Linked DNA regions of Candidatus Thiodictyon syntrophicum. Each later gene encodes a partner of the first gene's protein in a complex. Links are inferred from orthologs where the notes say so. Each region holds a gene or a part of one and is shown in the gene's direction. Other genes may lie near its edges. The genes, in order: secA and secY.

Region 1 (10,457 bases):
ACCTACGGCACCGACCAAGCCGCCGCCTGGTGGATGCGCTGGCGGCTCTTCTTCATGGCCTGCGCCGAACTCTTCGGGTATCGCAACGGACAGGAGTGGTGGGTCAGTCACTACCTGTTCGAGCGGCCCGCGTAAAAAGCAGCCGCGGCGTCCCGCCCGCGCGGGAACAGTTCCACCTCCGGTAATAGGTCAAACAAGTCCATTAGGGACCGCTTGCCGCGTCGTTGTCGTTGTCGTTGTCGTTGTCGTTGTCGTTGTCGTTGTCGTTGTCGTTGTCGTTGTCGTTGTCGTTGTCGTTGTCGTTGTCGAGATTATCGTAGCCCCTCGGATTCTCTCGCACGCCAAGTTACATCGCTTCTCCGATTACGATTACGACAACGACAACGACAACGACAGCCACCGCCACCGCAAAGCGGCCAGGCGCGATCGACGTCAGAGTCGACACGATCCGGGCCGCTGCGCGTGCTGACCTGGCAAAAATCAGCAGACTGCCCCGAAATTCCCGCCCTCAGACCTTTCGTCTTCTGCGCACGACGAGCAGGGTCAGCCCCCCCGCGCCACACAGGAATACGACGGCCGGCTCTGGGATAGCGGCAGCGGTCTCGGCAACGATGATATCGATCGTACTGGTGAGCGTATCAGGGTCCGCCGCCCCGCCCTGGTATACTTGCTATAGGCATAGGTTGCGGTATTATAAATAGCATTTTCCCTGCTGCCCGAGCAAGCTAGGGAGGTAGCCCCTCCCAATCTTTGAATTCTTATGGAGCCATGACATGTACAATTGCGAGTTCCCTAATCGAGATAAGGATATCATTGAGAAGGCTCGTCTCTACGATTCATCTCCGGTAATTCGCAAGCGCATGAGTATTCTTTGGTATAAGTCACTTGGATATTCTAATCATGAAATCGCTCGGCTTAGCAGTGCTTCTGGAAATACGATTATAACCACGATTCGTAGCTATATAGATGGTGGGCTCGACAAAGTTATGAAGCGGCGACCGTATCGCCCTCAAAGCGAATTACAAGACCACCGTTATCTCCTAAAGAAACATTTTTCTGAACATCCGCCTGGCAGCTTAAAGGAGACCGCTTCTGAAATTGAAAAACTAACCGGTATCAAGCGTAGTCTCGGTAGCGTTCGCACCTTCTTGCTTTCTATCGGCATGTATCGGAGAAAAGTCGGGATGGTTCCAGCAAAAGGTGATCCCGACGAACAGGAAGCATTTATAAACAACAAGTTACAACCAATTCTGAATGAGGCGATAGCCGGGAATCGTCACGTCTATTTCGTTGATGCCGCCCATTTTGTACTTGCTCCATTTTTGGGTTTCCTGTGGTCATTTACGCGCCTATTTATCAAAGCGCCTGCTGGCCGTAAGCGATTTAATGTCTTGGGTGCCCTGAATGCTGTGACCCATGATATCGTCACGGTCACCAATGATACATATATTGACGCGATCAGTGTTTGCGCGCTCCTACGTAAGATTGCTGCATGTCACATTGGCGAAGCCATCACACTGATTTTAGATAATGCAAAATACCAAAAATGTCGCATTGTGGCTGAGCTTGCACAAGAGCTGAAAATCGATCTGCTTTATCTACCTCCCTACTCACCAAATCTTAATCTGATCGAAAGATTATGGAGATACGTAAAGAAAAAAGCACTTTATTCAAAATATTACGAGGATTTTCCGAAATTCAAGAGCGCAATATCAAACTGCTTGAGCGATGCGAACGCTCAATGCAAAAGCGAAATGAAGACCCTGTTTTCTTTAAAGTTTCAGCGCATTAGAAAATCTCAAATAATTTCAATTTAGAGTATAGGTCAGTTGGATCTTGCCGTTACCCAGGATCTCGAGGAGACCGGTGAGGTCGACCGCCTTCCACGGATCGATGAAACTCAGCGACCCAACCTTGGTCAGGGTGTCGAACGTCAGACCATAAGCGGTTATCCAGTGACCCCCGGTCTCGCCGGGGGTGGTCCAGGTCACCCCCACCTCCACATCGAAAGCGCCCGACAATACCTCGTATAGAAACTCGATGGTGGGCACGGTACTCGCCTGGTACCAGTCGGGCTGCGACCCCGAGGGCCCGTCCCAGGACCCCTCGGCGACGGCGCGGTAGAGGGTCTTGTCCGGTGCCTTTTCCTCCATGTACTTCTCCTTACCAAAGGCCATGTAGCCGTCCTGCGTTCCGCTCTGCTCGGTCGTAGCCATGTAATTCGGACCGGCCAGGGTCAAGGCGACCGCCTTCAATTCCTCCGGATCGTACTGGCTGTCAGTGTCCGTGTCCGGCACCAGACTCCGGCCGAAGATTGCCGGATACCGCCGCTCCAGATAAACAAAAGAATTGACGACCGAGGTGGGTGCGCAGGCCGAGTCGCCGATGAAGCCCACCTCCTGTTGGTCGAGCGTCCCGAACAGGTTAGGGTCATTGTAGGCGCTGATGATGGCCGCGTTGCCTGGCAAGGGCAATAGCGCAAGCGAGGCGCCGACGAGACACAGCGGCCAGAGTCGGCGCAGGGCCGCGCGGGGCACGGCTGAACAAAGGGTGCTGAAGGCACCGGACAGGTGCCGTGGTCGGGCTTGTGAGTGTTGCGACATTTGATGTATTTCCCGTAGATTTGATCAGGCCGGGGGCTGGAAGCTGTCCCTTCGGGCACTTCGGGACACTCCGGCCGGGGACCGATGGGCCTTGGTGCCCTGGCCGGTCGGCATCCCCGGGCCCGCTGCCCCCGCATCCGCGAACACCGGGCCTGGGCGCCTGGGTTCACTCGGCAGCGATCTAAGCGAGAAATGTGCCAGACCCACGCCGGGAGCCTGGAAATAGTCAGGGGACCCAGCAACGGCAAGGCTTGCGGGGCAGCGGGTGCTGCGGGCGGTTCCAGCAACAAGTGTACGCAGGGACCCGTGGTGTAAAGAAAGCTGACAGGTGTGTACCCGGAGTCCAAGGCTTCAGCCTTGGCGCCCCTCCAAGGCTGAAGCCTTGGACTCCAGGAGGTGGTGCGGCGCTTGACCTGATGGCAGTGTCGTCCAGCGTAGGACCTGCGGTCAGGACGGGAATCCGGTAAGATCCCGGCGATTATCCCACAAGGCCCTTCCTCCCAACGATGGTCAGCAATCTGCTCAAGAAGATCTTCGGCAGCCGCAACGAGCGGCTGGTCAGGAAGCTCCTCAAGTCCGTTAGCCGGATCAATGTCCTGGAGCCGGACCTCCAGGCCCTTTCAGATGCGGCACTCGCCGCCAAGACCCAGGAGTTCCGCAAGCGGCTCGCGGGCGGGGAGGACCTCGACGCGCTGCTGCCCGAGGCCTTCGCGGTCGTGCGCGAGACCGGGCGGCGGGTGCTCGGGATGCGTCACTTCGATGTCCAGATGGTCGGCGGCATGGTCCTGCACCAGGGCAAGATCGCGGAGATGCGCACCGGCGAGGGCAAGACCCTGGTCGCCACCCTGGCCGGTTATCTCAATGGGCTGCCCGCCAAGGGGGTCCATGTGGTGACGGTCAACGACTATCTCGCCCGGCGCGACGCCTGCTGGATGGGCCGCATCTACCACGCGCTCGGTCTGTCGGTCGGGGTGATCAACTCCTCCGGTATGATGGGTCCGGACGCCGCCTCCTATCTGTTCGATCCCTCTTACGAGCCGGCGGCCGAGGGGCAGGGCTACCGCCACCTGCGCCCGGTCAGCCGCCGCGAGACCTATGCCGCGGACATCACCTACGGCACCAACAACGAGTTCGGCTTCGACTATCTGCGCGACAACATGGCCTTCGAGCCGGGGCAGCGCAGCCAGCGCCCGCCCTTCTACGCCATCGTCGACGAGGTCGACTCGATCCTGATCGACGAGGCGCGCACGCCGCTGATCATCTCCGGCCCCTCCGAGGGCGATACCGACCTGTACCGGCAGATCGACGCCATCATCCCGCGCCTCACCCGCCAGTCCCCGATGACCAACGAGGAGGGCAAGCCCGACTTCGGTCCCGGTGACTACTCGGTCGACGAGAAGTCCCGCCAGACCTTCCTGAGCGAGGAGGGCCACGAGCACGTCGAGGAGATGCTGACCGAGATGGGCCTGCTGGCGCCGGGCGAGAGCCTCTACGACGCCACCAACATCGCCCTGATGCACCACGTCTACGCGGCCCTGCGCGCCCACGCCCTGTTCCAGAAGAACGTCGAGTACATCGTGCGCGACGGCCAGATCATCATCGTGGATGAGTTCACCGGCCGCACCATGCCCGGCCGGCGCTGGTCCGAGGGCCTGCACCAGGCGGTGGAGGCCAAGGAGCGGGTGCCGATCCAGCAGGAGAACCAGACGCTCGCCTCCATCACCTTCCAGAATCTGTTCCGGCTCTACCCCAAGCTCGCGGGCATGACCGGCACGGCGGACACCGAGGCCTACGAGTTCCAGCAGATCTACGGGCTGGAGGTGGTGGTGATCCCCACCAATCAGCCGATGATCCGCAAGGACAACGGGGATCTCGTGTACCTGACCCAGGAGGAGAAATACAAGGCGGTCGTCGAGGACATCCGCGACTGTGTCACCCGCGGCCAACCGGTGCTGGTCGGCACCGCCTCCATCGAGACCTCGGAGTTGGTCTCCAAGCTCCTGATCGAGGGCCAGGTCCCTCACGAGGTGCTCAACGCCAAGCAGCACGAGCGCGAGGCGGGCATCGTCGCCCAGGCGGGCCGCCCCGGCGCCGTCACCATCGCCACCAATATGGCCGGCCGCGGCACCGACATCGTGCTCGGCGGCAACCTGGAGGCGGAACTGGAACAGGCCGGTCCGGACGCCGACGCGCAGGCCATCCGCGCCGCCTGGACGGCGCGTCACGCGGCCGTGGTCGCCGCCGGCGGGCTCCATGTGGTCGGCACCGAACGCCACGAGTCGCGGCGCATCGACAACCAGTTGCGCGGTCGCTCCGGGCGCCAGGGCGACCCGGGTTCCAGCCGCTTCTATCTGTCGCTGGAAGACAACCTGATGCGCATCTTCGCCTCCGAGCGGGTGGCCTCGATGATGCAACGCCTCGGGATGCAGCCGGGGGAGGCGATCGAGCACCCCTGGGTCACCAAGGCGATCGAGAACGCCCAGCGCAAGGTCGAGGGGCGCAACTTCGACATCCGCAAGCAACTCCTGGAATATGACGACGTCGCCAACGACCAACGCAAGGTCATCTACGGCCAGCGCCGCGAGCTGATGGACACGGGGGACATCTCCGAGACCGTCACCGCCATGCGCGCCGACACCCTTGAGCGCACCCTCAACGTCTGCATCCCGCCCCAGAGCCTGGAGGAGCAGTGGGACCTGCCCGGCCTGGAGACCGCGCTGACGGAGACCTTCGGCGGCGACTGGCCGGTCCGCCACTGGCTGGACGCCGACCACGACCTGCACGAGGAGACCCTGCGCCGACGCATCGCCGACACCCTGACCGCGAGCTACGCGGAGCAGGAGGCGCAGGAGGGCGCGGCGCGCCTGCGCCAGATCGAGAAGGCGGTCATGCTCCACTTCCTGGACACCCACTGGAAGGACCACCTGGCGGCCATGGACTACCTGCGCCAGGGCATCCACCTGCGCGGCTACGCCCAGAAGAACCCCAAGCAGGAGTACAAGCGCGAGGCCTTCGAGATGTTCTCGGCCATGCTCGACGACATCAAGCACGACGTCGTCGGCACCCTGTGCAAGCGCCAGGTGCAGGCCGTCGAGCGCCTGCCGGAGCTGGCGCCGCCGGCCCGGGAGTTCGAGTTCAGGCACGAGGAATTCCAGGGCTTCGGCGCCGCCGACGATGAGGGCGCCCCCGCGGACGGGGAGGCGCCCGGGGCCGAGGCCCACCAGCCCTTCGTGCGGGACGCCCGCAAGGTCGGCCGCAACGAGCCCTGCCCCTGCGGCTCCGGCAAGAAGTACAAGCAATGCCATGGCCGGGCCGCCTGAGGTTTACCCATGACCGAACAGCCCGAACTGCACTTCCTGCCGGTCGCCGGCATACGCCTGGCCGTGGGCGCGGCCGGCATCCGCTACCGCGACCGCAACGACCTGGTGCTCGTGGAACTGGCCGCGGGCACCGACTGCGCGGCTGTCTTTACCCGTAACGCCTTCTGCGCCGCCCCGGTCACCCTGGCCCGCACCCACTTAGGCGCGGGCGCCGCGCGCTGGTGGCTGATCAATGCCGGCAACGCCAACGCCGGCACCGGCGCCCGCGGCCTGCTGGACGCCGCCGCGAGCTGCCAGGCGGTCGCCGAGTTGACCGGCGACCCGGCCGGGAGCGTCCTGCCCTTCTCCACCGGCGTCATCGGCGAGCACCTGCCGGTAGAGCGCATCGCCGCCGCCCTGCCCCGGCTCCTGGGCCAACTCGACGCGACCCACTGGCCGGAGGCCGCCCGCGCCATCATGACCACGGACCGGGTGCCCAAGCTCGTCTCCCGCCAGTTCGCGTGCGACGGGCGCACCGCCACCCTCACCGGCATGGCCAAAGGCGCCGGCATGATCTGCCCCGACATGGCGACCATGCTCGGTTTCCTGGCCACCGATGCGGCCGTGGCGCCCGGTTTCCTCACCGCCTGTCTGCACGCCGCGGTGGAGCGCTCCTTCAACGCCATCACCGTGGACGGCGACACCTCCACCAACGACGCCTGTGTTCTGGCCGCTACCGGCACCCTGGGCAACGACCCCATCGCCGCCGCCGTGAGCCCCGACTATGCGGCCTTCCAGGCCGCCCTGGACGCCGTCTGCATCGAGCTTGCCACCGCCATCGTGCGCGACGCCGAGGGCGCCACCAAGCTGGTGACGGTCCGCGTCGAGGGCGCCGCGAGCCACGCCGAGGCGCGCCAGGTCGCCTACACCATCGCCCACTCCCCGCTGGTGAAAACCGCGCTCTTCGCCTCCGACCCCAACTGGGGCCGCATCCTCGCCGCCGTCGGGCGCGCCGGCATCGCAGATTTGGCCATCGCCGGGGTTCGGGTCTGGCTCGGTGACGTACTCATCGTCGATGGCGGCGGGCGCGCACCCACCTACACCGAGGCCGCCGGCGCCGCCGTCATGCGCGCGCCCGAGATCCTGATCCGCGTCGCCCTGGGCCGCGGCGAGTCCGCCGCCGAGGTCCTCACCTGCGACCTGTCCTATGACTATGTGCGGATCAATGCGGAGTACCGGTCTTAGTAACGAGCCAAGAACAACATAAGCACAGACTCGATCGTTGTCGTTGTCGTTGTCGTAATCGTAATCGGAGAATCGCTGCAACTTGGCGTGCGAGGGAATCCGCGGCGCTACGATAACCTCGATTACGACAACGACAACGACAACGACAACGACAACGACGCGAACAGCATCTCCTAATGGACTGTTCCTTACGGGACCACGCAGTGCCGATGCCCAGGAAGCAGATCCACGTCATGGCCGGCGCCCTCCAGGACGACCAGGGCCGGGTCCTGGTCACCCGCCGCCCCGACCAGGCCCACCAGGGCGGACTCTGGGAGTTCCCGGGTGGCAAACTGGAGCCCGGCGAGACCCCCGAACAGGGCCTGGCCCGCGAACTGGATGAGGAACTCGGCATCCGGGTCTACACCAGCCGCCCCCTGATCCGCGTCCACCACGACTACGGCGACCGCCACATCCTGCTGGATGTACATCGCATCGGCGCCCACGCCGGCGTCCCCCAAGGGCGGGAGGGACAGCCGCTGGCCTGGCTGCACCCGGACGCCATGGACCCGACCCGCTTCCCGGCCGCCGACCGCCCCATCATCACGGCCCTGCGCCTGCCCCAACTGCTGCTCATCACCGGCCCCGACCCGCGGGACCCCGCAACGCTGCTGGCACGGCTTGAGCAGGCGATCCGCGGCGGCGTCCGGCTGGTACAACTGCGGGCCCACGAGATCGACGACGCCGCCTACCGCGACCTGGCCGCGCGCGCCTATGCGCTCTGCACCGCCAACGGCGCCCGCCTCCTGCTCAACCGCGACCCCGCGGGCATCGTCGGCTGCCCCCGCCACGGCCTGCACCTGAGCGCCCGGCGCCTGGCCAGCCTGAGCGAGCGCCCCGGCGCGCCGGATGAACTGGTCGGCGCCTCCTGCCATGACGCCACCGACCTCACCCGGGCCGCCGCCCTGGGGCTCGACTATGCGCTGCTCTCCCCGGTCAAGCCCACCGCCACCCACCCCGAGGCCCACCCGCTAGGCTGGCCGCGCTTCGCCGCCCTCATCGACCCGATCCCGCTGCCGGTCTACGCCCTGGGCGGTCTCGCTCCCACCGACCTGTCCGACGCCATCCGCCACGGCGCCCAGGGGATCGCCGCCATTAGGGGGCTGTGGCCCGATTAACCAAGAAACAGCAGTTTAGCCGCAAATGAACGCCAATTAACGCGAATAATCCACAATTTGGCCTTTACTGCGCGTTCACCGCCCGGGTGACGCCCGCGACGATGCTAACCAGCAGATTTATTTGCGTTCATTTGCGTTCATTTGCGGCAAAATACTCTTCTTGAGACTAACCACCTGGACGCGGCCCCGTCCCGCCAGCGTGGCGACCCCGAGGGTGCAGGCCCTGGTGATCAGTATCCCCGGGAGCGCGATCAGCAAGACCTGTTTGACCAGGAACCAATCGACAAACGCGAGCGGCAGATAGCCGGGTAGCGAGAACCGGACCAGGACATACAGGGCGATCAAGACGATGAGGACATGGTCGAGTGCCAGCATGAGCACTAAAGGGAAGAGGCCGAAACCGGCGGTGAGCGTGACGAAGAGCCCGGTGACGCCCAGGCCCAGCCCCATGCCGGCCAGCGCGACGAGTCTGCGGCCCTGGTACCAGTGATACCAGGGGCTCTTGAGGTTGGCAAGAAAAGAAGCAATGTATTTCAAGTGTATGTAGTCGCTTCGCGGCAGACAAAACGTGTCGATCGGGTTCCAGGGGCGGCCTCGGGACGCAACCATCCGCACTTGACCCCGGCCACCGCCTGCTTGCAGACCAAGGCCCGGCCCCGAGCGTCGGTTGCCCGGTACTACTCCTTCTCGAACCCCTGACTCGTGAACTTCAGCGTCCGGCAGTTCTCGGTCACCGTGCGCACCACATGATCGGAGGCGCCGGCCGGTATCTCGGCCGCCACCTCGATGGTCACCGTCACCGTGGCCCCGACCAGGCCGGTGAGGTGCGCGATGACCTCCTCGGCGATGCGACTCGCATCGCGGCCCACGCGGGTCGCATCGAGCACGGCCGTGCCGTGGAAGCGTTTGGGCTTGGCCGCTGCCGGGCGAGGAGGATCGCCGATCGGGGGCGTCACTGGCGGAATCGGGGGCCTGTCATCGTCATCCCCCGGCAAGGTCTCAGGTCCCGCAACGGGCGGTTTGACCACCTGCTCCGCATCCAGTTGCCGACTCGCAACGTCCGCCTTTACCACCAACCCCGGCGCCTGGGAGTCGACCAGCGTCACCAGCTGCCCGGCGCGCAGGCCCTGGTAACGGCCGGCGGCCTCGTCGAAGGCATCGGCGAAGCCGAAGCTGTCCTGCAACCAGGTCAGCAGGTTCAGCCCATCGCCGATCGCATGGAGCAGGACGCTCGGGTCCCTGAGGCGCGGCAGGTAGAGATAGCGCGCGAAGTCCTCGACCAGTTGTCTGACCGCAACATGATCGCCGCGCCACAGCGGCACGCGGTCCAGTTCCATCTTGAGCCGCGTCGCGGCGAAGCTGGTCAGGTAGAGTTCATCCGAGCGCAGCTTCTTACTGGCGCGCATCGCCAGGGCGTCGGTCCCGGAGAGGCGCAGGGCCTCCCAGGTGATGGGGGACTGGGGCGTGGCCTGCCCCGGTACCAGGAGCCACAGGTAGGTCTCCGGCAGCCGCGCCGTCACGGTGCCGTCGGCGGCGGTGCGCTGGGTCTCGGCCTGGGTGACTTGGAAGGGCGACAGGTTCAGGTCCTTCTGCTCGGTCAGGATCGACACCCAAGCCAGATATTTGCGCGCGGCCTCGTCGAGGTCCTGCAAGCGGGTCTTGTCCGCTGCCAGGAAGAGCAGGGTGTTGCGGTAGAGGCGGGGCGTGTTGCCACGGCTCTCCAGGATCGCCTTTGCCGCCAGCTCGGCCGGGCTGTTGGTCTCCTTGCTGTAGGGGTGCCCGCTGCCCAGCACCACCAGGCGCGCGTCCAGGTCGTCCGGCACGTCGGCGCCGCTCTGCGGCAGCGGGTGGATGCGGGGGAAGTCGCCCATGCGCGCCAGATCCTTGCGCAGGCGCTGTTCCAACTCGTGAGCGACCTTGTCGGGCTCACGCTTCAACTGCTCGGCGCGATCCTCGGCCAGCTTGGTGACGGTCGGCTGGGTCGAGTACCAGTAGTGCGGCCCGTCCTGATAGAGATAGGTCGCGGCGGCAGCCATGCGGCGCAGGGCATCGCCGAACACGGCCGGGGATTCGCCGGGCATAACGCAGCCGAGCTTCACCCGCCGGTCCTCGATCCCTTTGTGCGCGGCGGCCGTGGTCGGCGCCGAGCCCAG
Region 2 (3,543 bases), 4.8 Mb from region 1 along the record:
GACTGATCCCGAGACCATTGCCGCCAAGCGCGGCAAGACGGTCGAGCAGATTCTGGGGTAGGCAATGCCAACGAACACGCCCGACAAGAAGATGATGAAGGTCACGCTCGTGCGCAGCATGCACGGGCGTCTGGCCACCCACAAGGCCTGCGTGCGCGGCCTGGGGTTGCGGCGGATGCACCAGGTGGTGGCGGTCGAGGACAGTGCCTGCACCCGCGGCATGGTCAACGCCGTCTCCTATATGGTCAAGGTTGTCGAGGAGGCCCCAGATGCGTCTTAACGATTTGAAGCCCGATGCCGGAAGCAAGGCCCCCGCCAAGCGCCGCGGCCGCGGGATCGGCAGTGGCCTGGGCAAGACCGGCGGGCGCGGCCACAAGGGGCAGAAGTCCCGAGCGGGCGGCTACCACAAGGTGGGTTTCGAGGGTGGCCAGATGCCCTTGCAGCGTCGCCTGCCCAAAGTCGGCTTTCGCTCCCGGACCGCCTCGGCCTTCGAGGAGATTCGCCTGGGCGAACTCGGTCGGATCGAGGGTGAGGTCGTGGACCTGGCGGCACTCCTGCGGGCGGGCCTGATCAAGCGTTCGACCACGGGGGCCAAGATCATCGTTTCCGGTGCCGTCACCCGGGCGCTGACGGTGCGCGGTATCGGTGTCACCAAGGGTGCCCGCGCCGCGATCGAGGCGGCCGGCGGCAAGGTCGAGGAATAATCAGGATCCCTGCCGATGGCTAAAAACCCCTCATCGATGGGACAGGCGCTTGCCGGGATGGGGCGCCTGACCGAACTGAAGCAGCGCCTGCTCTTCCTGGTCGGGGCGCTGCTGGTGTATCGCATCGGCACCTTCATTCCGGTCCCCGGGGTGAACCCCCACGCGCTGGCCCTGCTGTTCGAGCAGAACAAGGGCTCGATCCTGGACATGTTCAACATGTTCTCCGGGGGTGCGCTGGAGCGTGCCAGCCTGTTTGCGCTGGGGGTCATGCCCTATATCTCGGCGTCGATCATCGTGCAATTGATGACCTCGGTGATCCCGCAGCTCGAACAGTTGAAGAAGGAGGGCGAACAGGGACGGCGCAAGATCACCCAATACACCCGCTACGGGACTGTCGTGCTCGCGTCCTTCCAGGCGCTGGGAATCTCGATGGCCCTGCAGGGGCAGACCGCCGGCGGTACGTCGCTGGTCACCCAGGCCGGGGTCGGCTTTGTGTTTACCGCCACGGTGTCGTTGGTTACCGGGACCATGTTCCTGATGTGGCTGGGTGAGCAGATCACCGAGCGCGGCGTGGGCAATGGGATCTCGATGATCATCTTCTCCGGCATCGTCGCGGGCCTGCCGGCGGCGCTCGGCGGTACCCTGGTGTTGGTGGAGAACGGGGAGATGAACCCCATGGCCGTGCTGGTCATGCTCGCCATGGTGGTCGGGGTGACCGCCTTTGTGGTCTTCGTGGAGCGCGCACAAAGGCGCATCACCGTCAACTACGCGCGGCGGCAGCAGGGGCGCAAGCTCATGCAGGCGCAGAGTACACATCTGCCGTTGAAGATCAACATGGCCGGCGTGATTCCGCCGATCTTCGCCTCCAGCATCCTGCTCTTTCCCGGCACCCTTGGGCAGTGGTTCGCGAACGACGAGAAGCTGCGCTGGATCTCGGATATCACCTCGAAGCTCTCACCGGGGGAGCCGATCTATGTGATCCTCTACGCCTCGGCGATCATCTTCTTCTGTTTCTTTTACACGGCGCTCGTGTTCAATGCGCGCGAGACCGCCGATAACCTGAAGCGCTCCGGGGCCTTCATCCCGGGTATCCGACCCGGTGAGCAGACCGCCAAGTATATCGATACCGTGATGACCCGGCTGACCGCGGTGGGCGCCATCTATATCACCGCCGTCTGTCTGCTGCCGGAGTTTCTGATCGTCGGTTATCACGTCCCCTTCTACTTCGGCGGTACCTCGCTGTTGATCGTAGTGGTCGTGATCATGGACTTCATGGCGCAGGTCCAGGCCCATCTGATGTCGCATCAGTACGAGGGCCTGATGAAAAAGGCGAACCTCAAGGCGCCGGGCGCGGGCATGTTGCGCTAACCACCTGCTGACCAGACCTGCCCGGCGGGCCCGGTCAGCGCGCCGTCGGCGCCGGATGATCCGCTGGCCGCGCCCCCCGCGCAAGCAGTGCGTGACGGCCGGCCGCAGCGGCCGCCGGGGCCTCTGCCCCGCGGGGCGAATGAATCCTTAGGAGAAGAGAATGAAAGTACGAGCATCGGTCAAGAAGCTGTGTCGCAACTGCAAGATCGTGCGGCGCAACGGAATTGTGCGGGTCATCTGCAAGGACCCGCGCCACAAGCAGCGCCAGGGTTGACGATCGTCTGGTTGACTCCGGCCAGACTTCTGTTACGATACGCGGTTTACCGCTCCGCATCCAGGAACTGAGGGTTTCGAGCCATGGCCCGTATAGCCGGCGTTAACATTCCAGAAAAGAAGCACACAGTGATCGCGTTGACCGCGATCTTCGGTATTGGCCGGGTGCGGGCCGGCGAAATCTGCGACGCCGCAGGCGTGTCGCGCGCCACCAAGGTCCAGAGCCTCTCCGAGGAGGAAGTGGACAAGCTTCGCGGCGAGGTGGCGAAATACACCGTCGAAGGTGATCTCCGGCGCGAGATCTCAATGAACATCAAGCGCTTGATGGACCTCGGCTGCAACCGCGGCATCCGTCATCGTCGCGGGCTGCCGTTGCGTGGCCAGCGGACCCGTACCAACGCCCGGACCCGCAAGGGACCGCGGCGTCCCATCAAGCGTTAAGGCCGCGCAGATGATGCGCCCCGGCTGGTAAAGGCGAATGGCTAAACCGACTCGTACCGTAAAGAAAAAGGTCCGGAAGCAGGTGGCGGATGGGATTGCCCACGTCCATGCCTCCTTCAACAACACCATCATCACGATCACTGACCGCCAGGGCAACGCGCTCGCGTGGGCGACCTCGGGCGGCTCAGGGTTCCGCGGGTCGCGCAAGAGCACCCCGTTCGCGGCCCAGGTCGCGGCCGACAAGGCCGGTCAAGCGGTCAAGGAATATGGTGTGCGCAATCTGGACGTGAATGTGAAGGGCCCCGGCCCCGGGCGCGAGTCCGCGGTGCGCGCACTCAACAATGCCGGTTTCAAGATCACCAGTATCACTGACGTGACACCGATCCCGCACAACGGCTGTCGCCCGCCCAAGAAGCGGCGCGTCTGAGGGAGCTATAGAAAATGGCACGTTATACAGGCCCAACCTGCAAACTGGCGCGACGCGAGGGCACGGATCTCTCCCTCAAGAGCCGGGCGCGCGCGCTCGATACCAAGTGCAACCTGGAGAAGCAGCCCGGACAGACCGGGGACCGGCGCCGCCGCCTCTCCGATTACGGCGTCCAGTTGCGCGAGAAGCAGAAGGTGCGGCGGATTTACGGGTTGTTGGAGCGCCAGTTCCGCAACTATTACATGAAGGCCGCGCAGTCGAAGGGTGCGACCGGTGAGAACCTGTTGCAGATGCTCGAGCGGCGTCTCGACAACGTCGTGTTCCGGATGG

Evidence for each region.
Region 2: the proteins of secA (region 1) and secY are in contact, whole or in part, in a crystal structure (PDB 3DIN), measured with the Thermotoga maritima proteins. The link is inferred for Candidatus Thiodictyon syntrophicum from one-to-one orthologs. Residues at the interface, in WP_004082002.1 of Thermotoga maritima: Glu261, Ala262, Arg263, Lys300, Ala301, Arg302, Thr303, Ile304, Ile305, Leu323, Tyr324, Asp325, Pro326, Val329, Ser330, Tyr333, Ile336, Lys340, Phe345, Val349, Glu363, Phe364, Tyr374, Ser375, Gly376, Gly377, Glu393, Ile395, Thr482, Ser483; in WP_004081795.1 of Thermotoga maritima: Glu108, Gly109, Glu110, Glu111, Ala236, Glu237, Arg238, Arg239, Ile240, Thr241, Ile242, Gln243, Tyr244, Ala245, Arg246, Arg247, Val248, Thr249, Gly250, Arg251, Arg252, Val253, Tyr254, Gly256, Ala257, Ser258, Thr259, Tyr260, Leu261, Pro262.

The regions. Positions count from the first base shown.
Region 1 is NZ_CP020370.1:794,067-804,523, reverse strand. Bases 2,799-6,123 are described here. They hold secA (preprotein translocase subunit SecA), read left to right. Parts: upstream 2,799-3,109; coding sequence 3,110-5,923; downstream 5,924-6,123. Other genes in these bases: argJ (bifunctional glutamate N-acetyltransferase/amino-acid acetyltransferase ArgJ), read left to right, coding at 5,933-6,123. Also shown: THSYN_RS03495 (SAM-dependent methyltransferase), read left to right, coding at 1-135; THSYN_RS03490 (hypothetical protein), read right to left, coding at 203-340; THSYN_RS03480 (IS630 family transposase), read left to right, coding at 774-1,817; THSYN_RS03475 (hypothetical protein), read right to left, coding at 1,809-2,603; more of argJ, read left to right, coding at 6,124-7,147; THSYN_RS03460 (Nudix family hydrolase), read left to right, coding at 7,357-8,304; THSYN_RS03455 (hypothetical protein), read right to left, coding at 8,422-8,841; THSYN_RS03450 (Swt1 family HEPN domain-containing protein), read right to left, coding at 8,982-10,457. UniProt on the Escherichia coli protein: Required for protein export, interacts with the SecYEG preprotein conducting channel.
Region 2 is NZ_CP020370.1:5,612,227-5,615,769, reverse strand. What follows is about bases 1-2,895. They hold secY (preprotein translocase subunit SecY), read left to right. Parts: upstream 1-719; coding sequence 720-2,072; downstream 2,073-2,895. Other genes in these bases: rpsK (30S ribosomal protein S11), read left to right, coding at 2,824-2,895; rpsM (30S ribosomal protein S13), read left to right, coding at 2,430-2,786; rpmJ (50S ribosomal protein L36), read left to right, coding at 2,233-2,346; rplO (50S ribosomal protein L15), read left to right, coding at 270-704; rpmD (50S ribosomal protein L30), read left to right, coding at 65-280. In the rest of the region: more of rpsK, read left to right, coding at 2,896-3,213; rpsD (30S ribosomal protein S4), read left to right, coding at 3,228-3,543. UniProt on the Escherichia coli protein: The central subunit of the protein translocation channel SecYEG. Consists of two halves formed by TMs 1-5 and 6-10.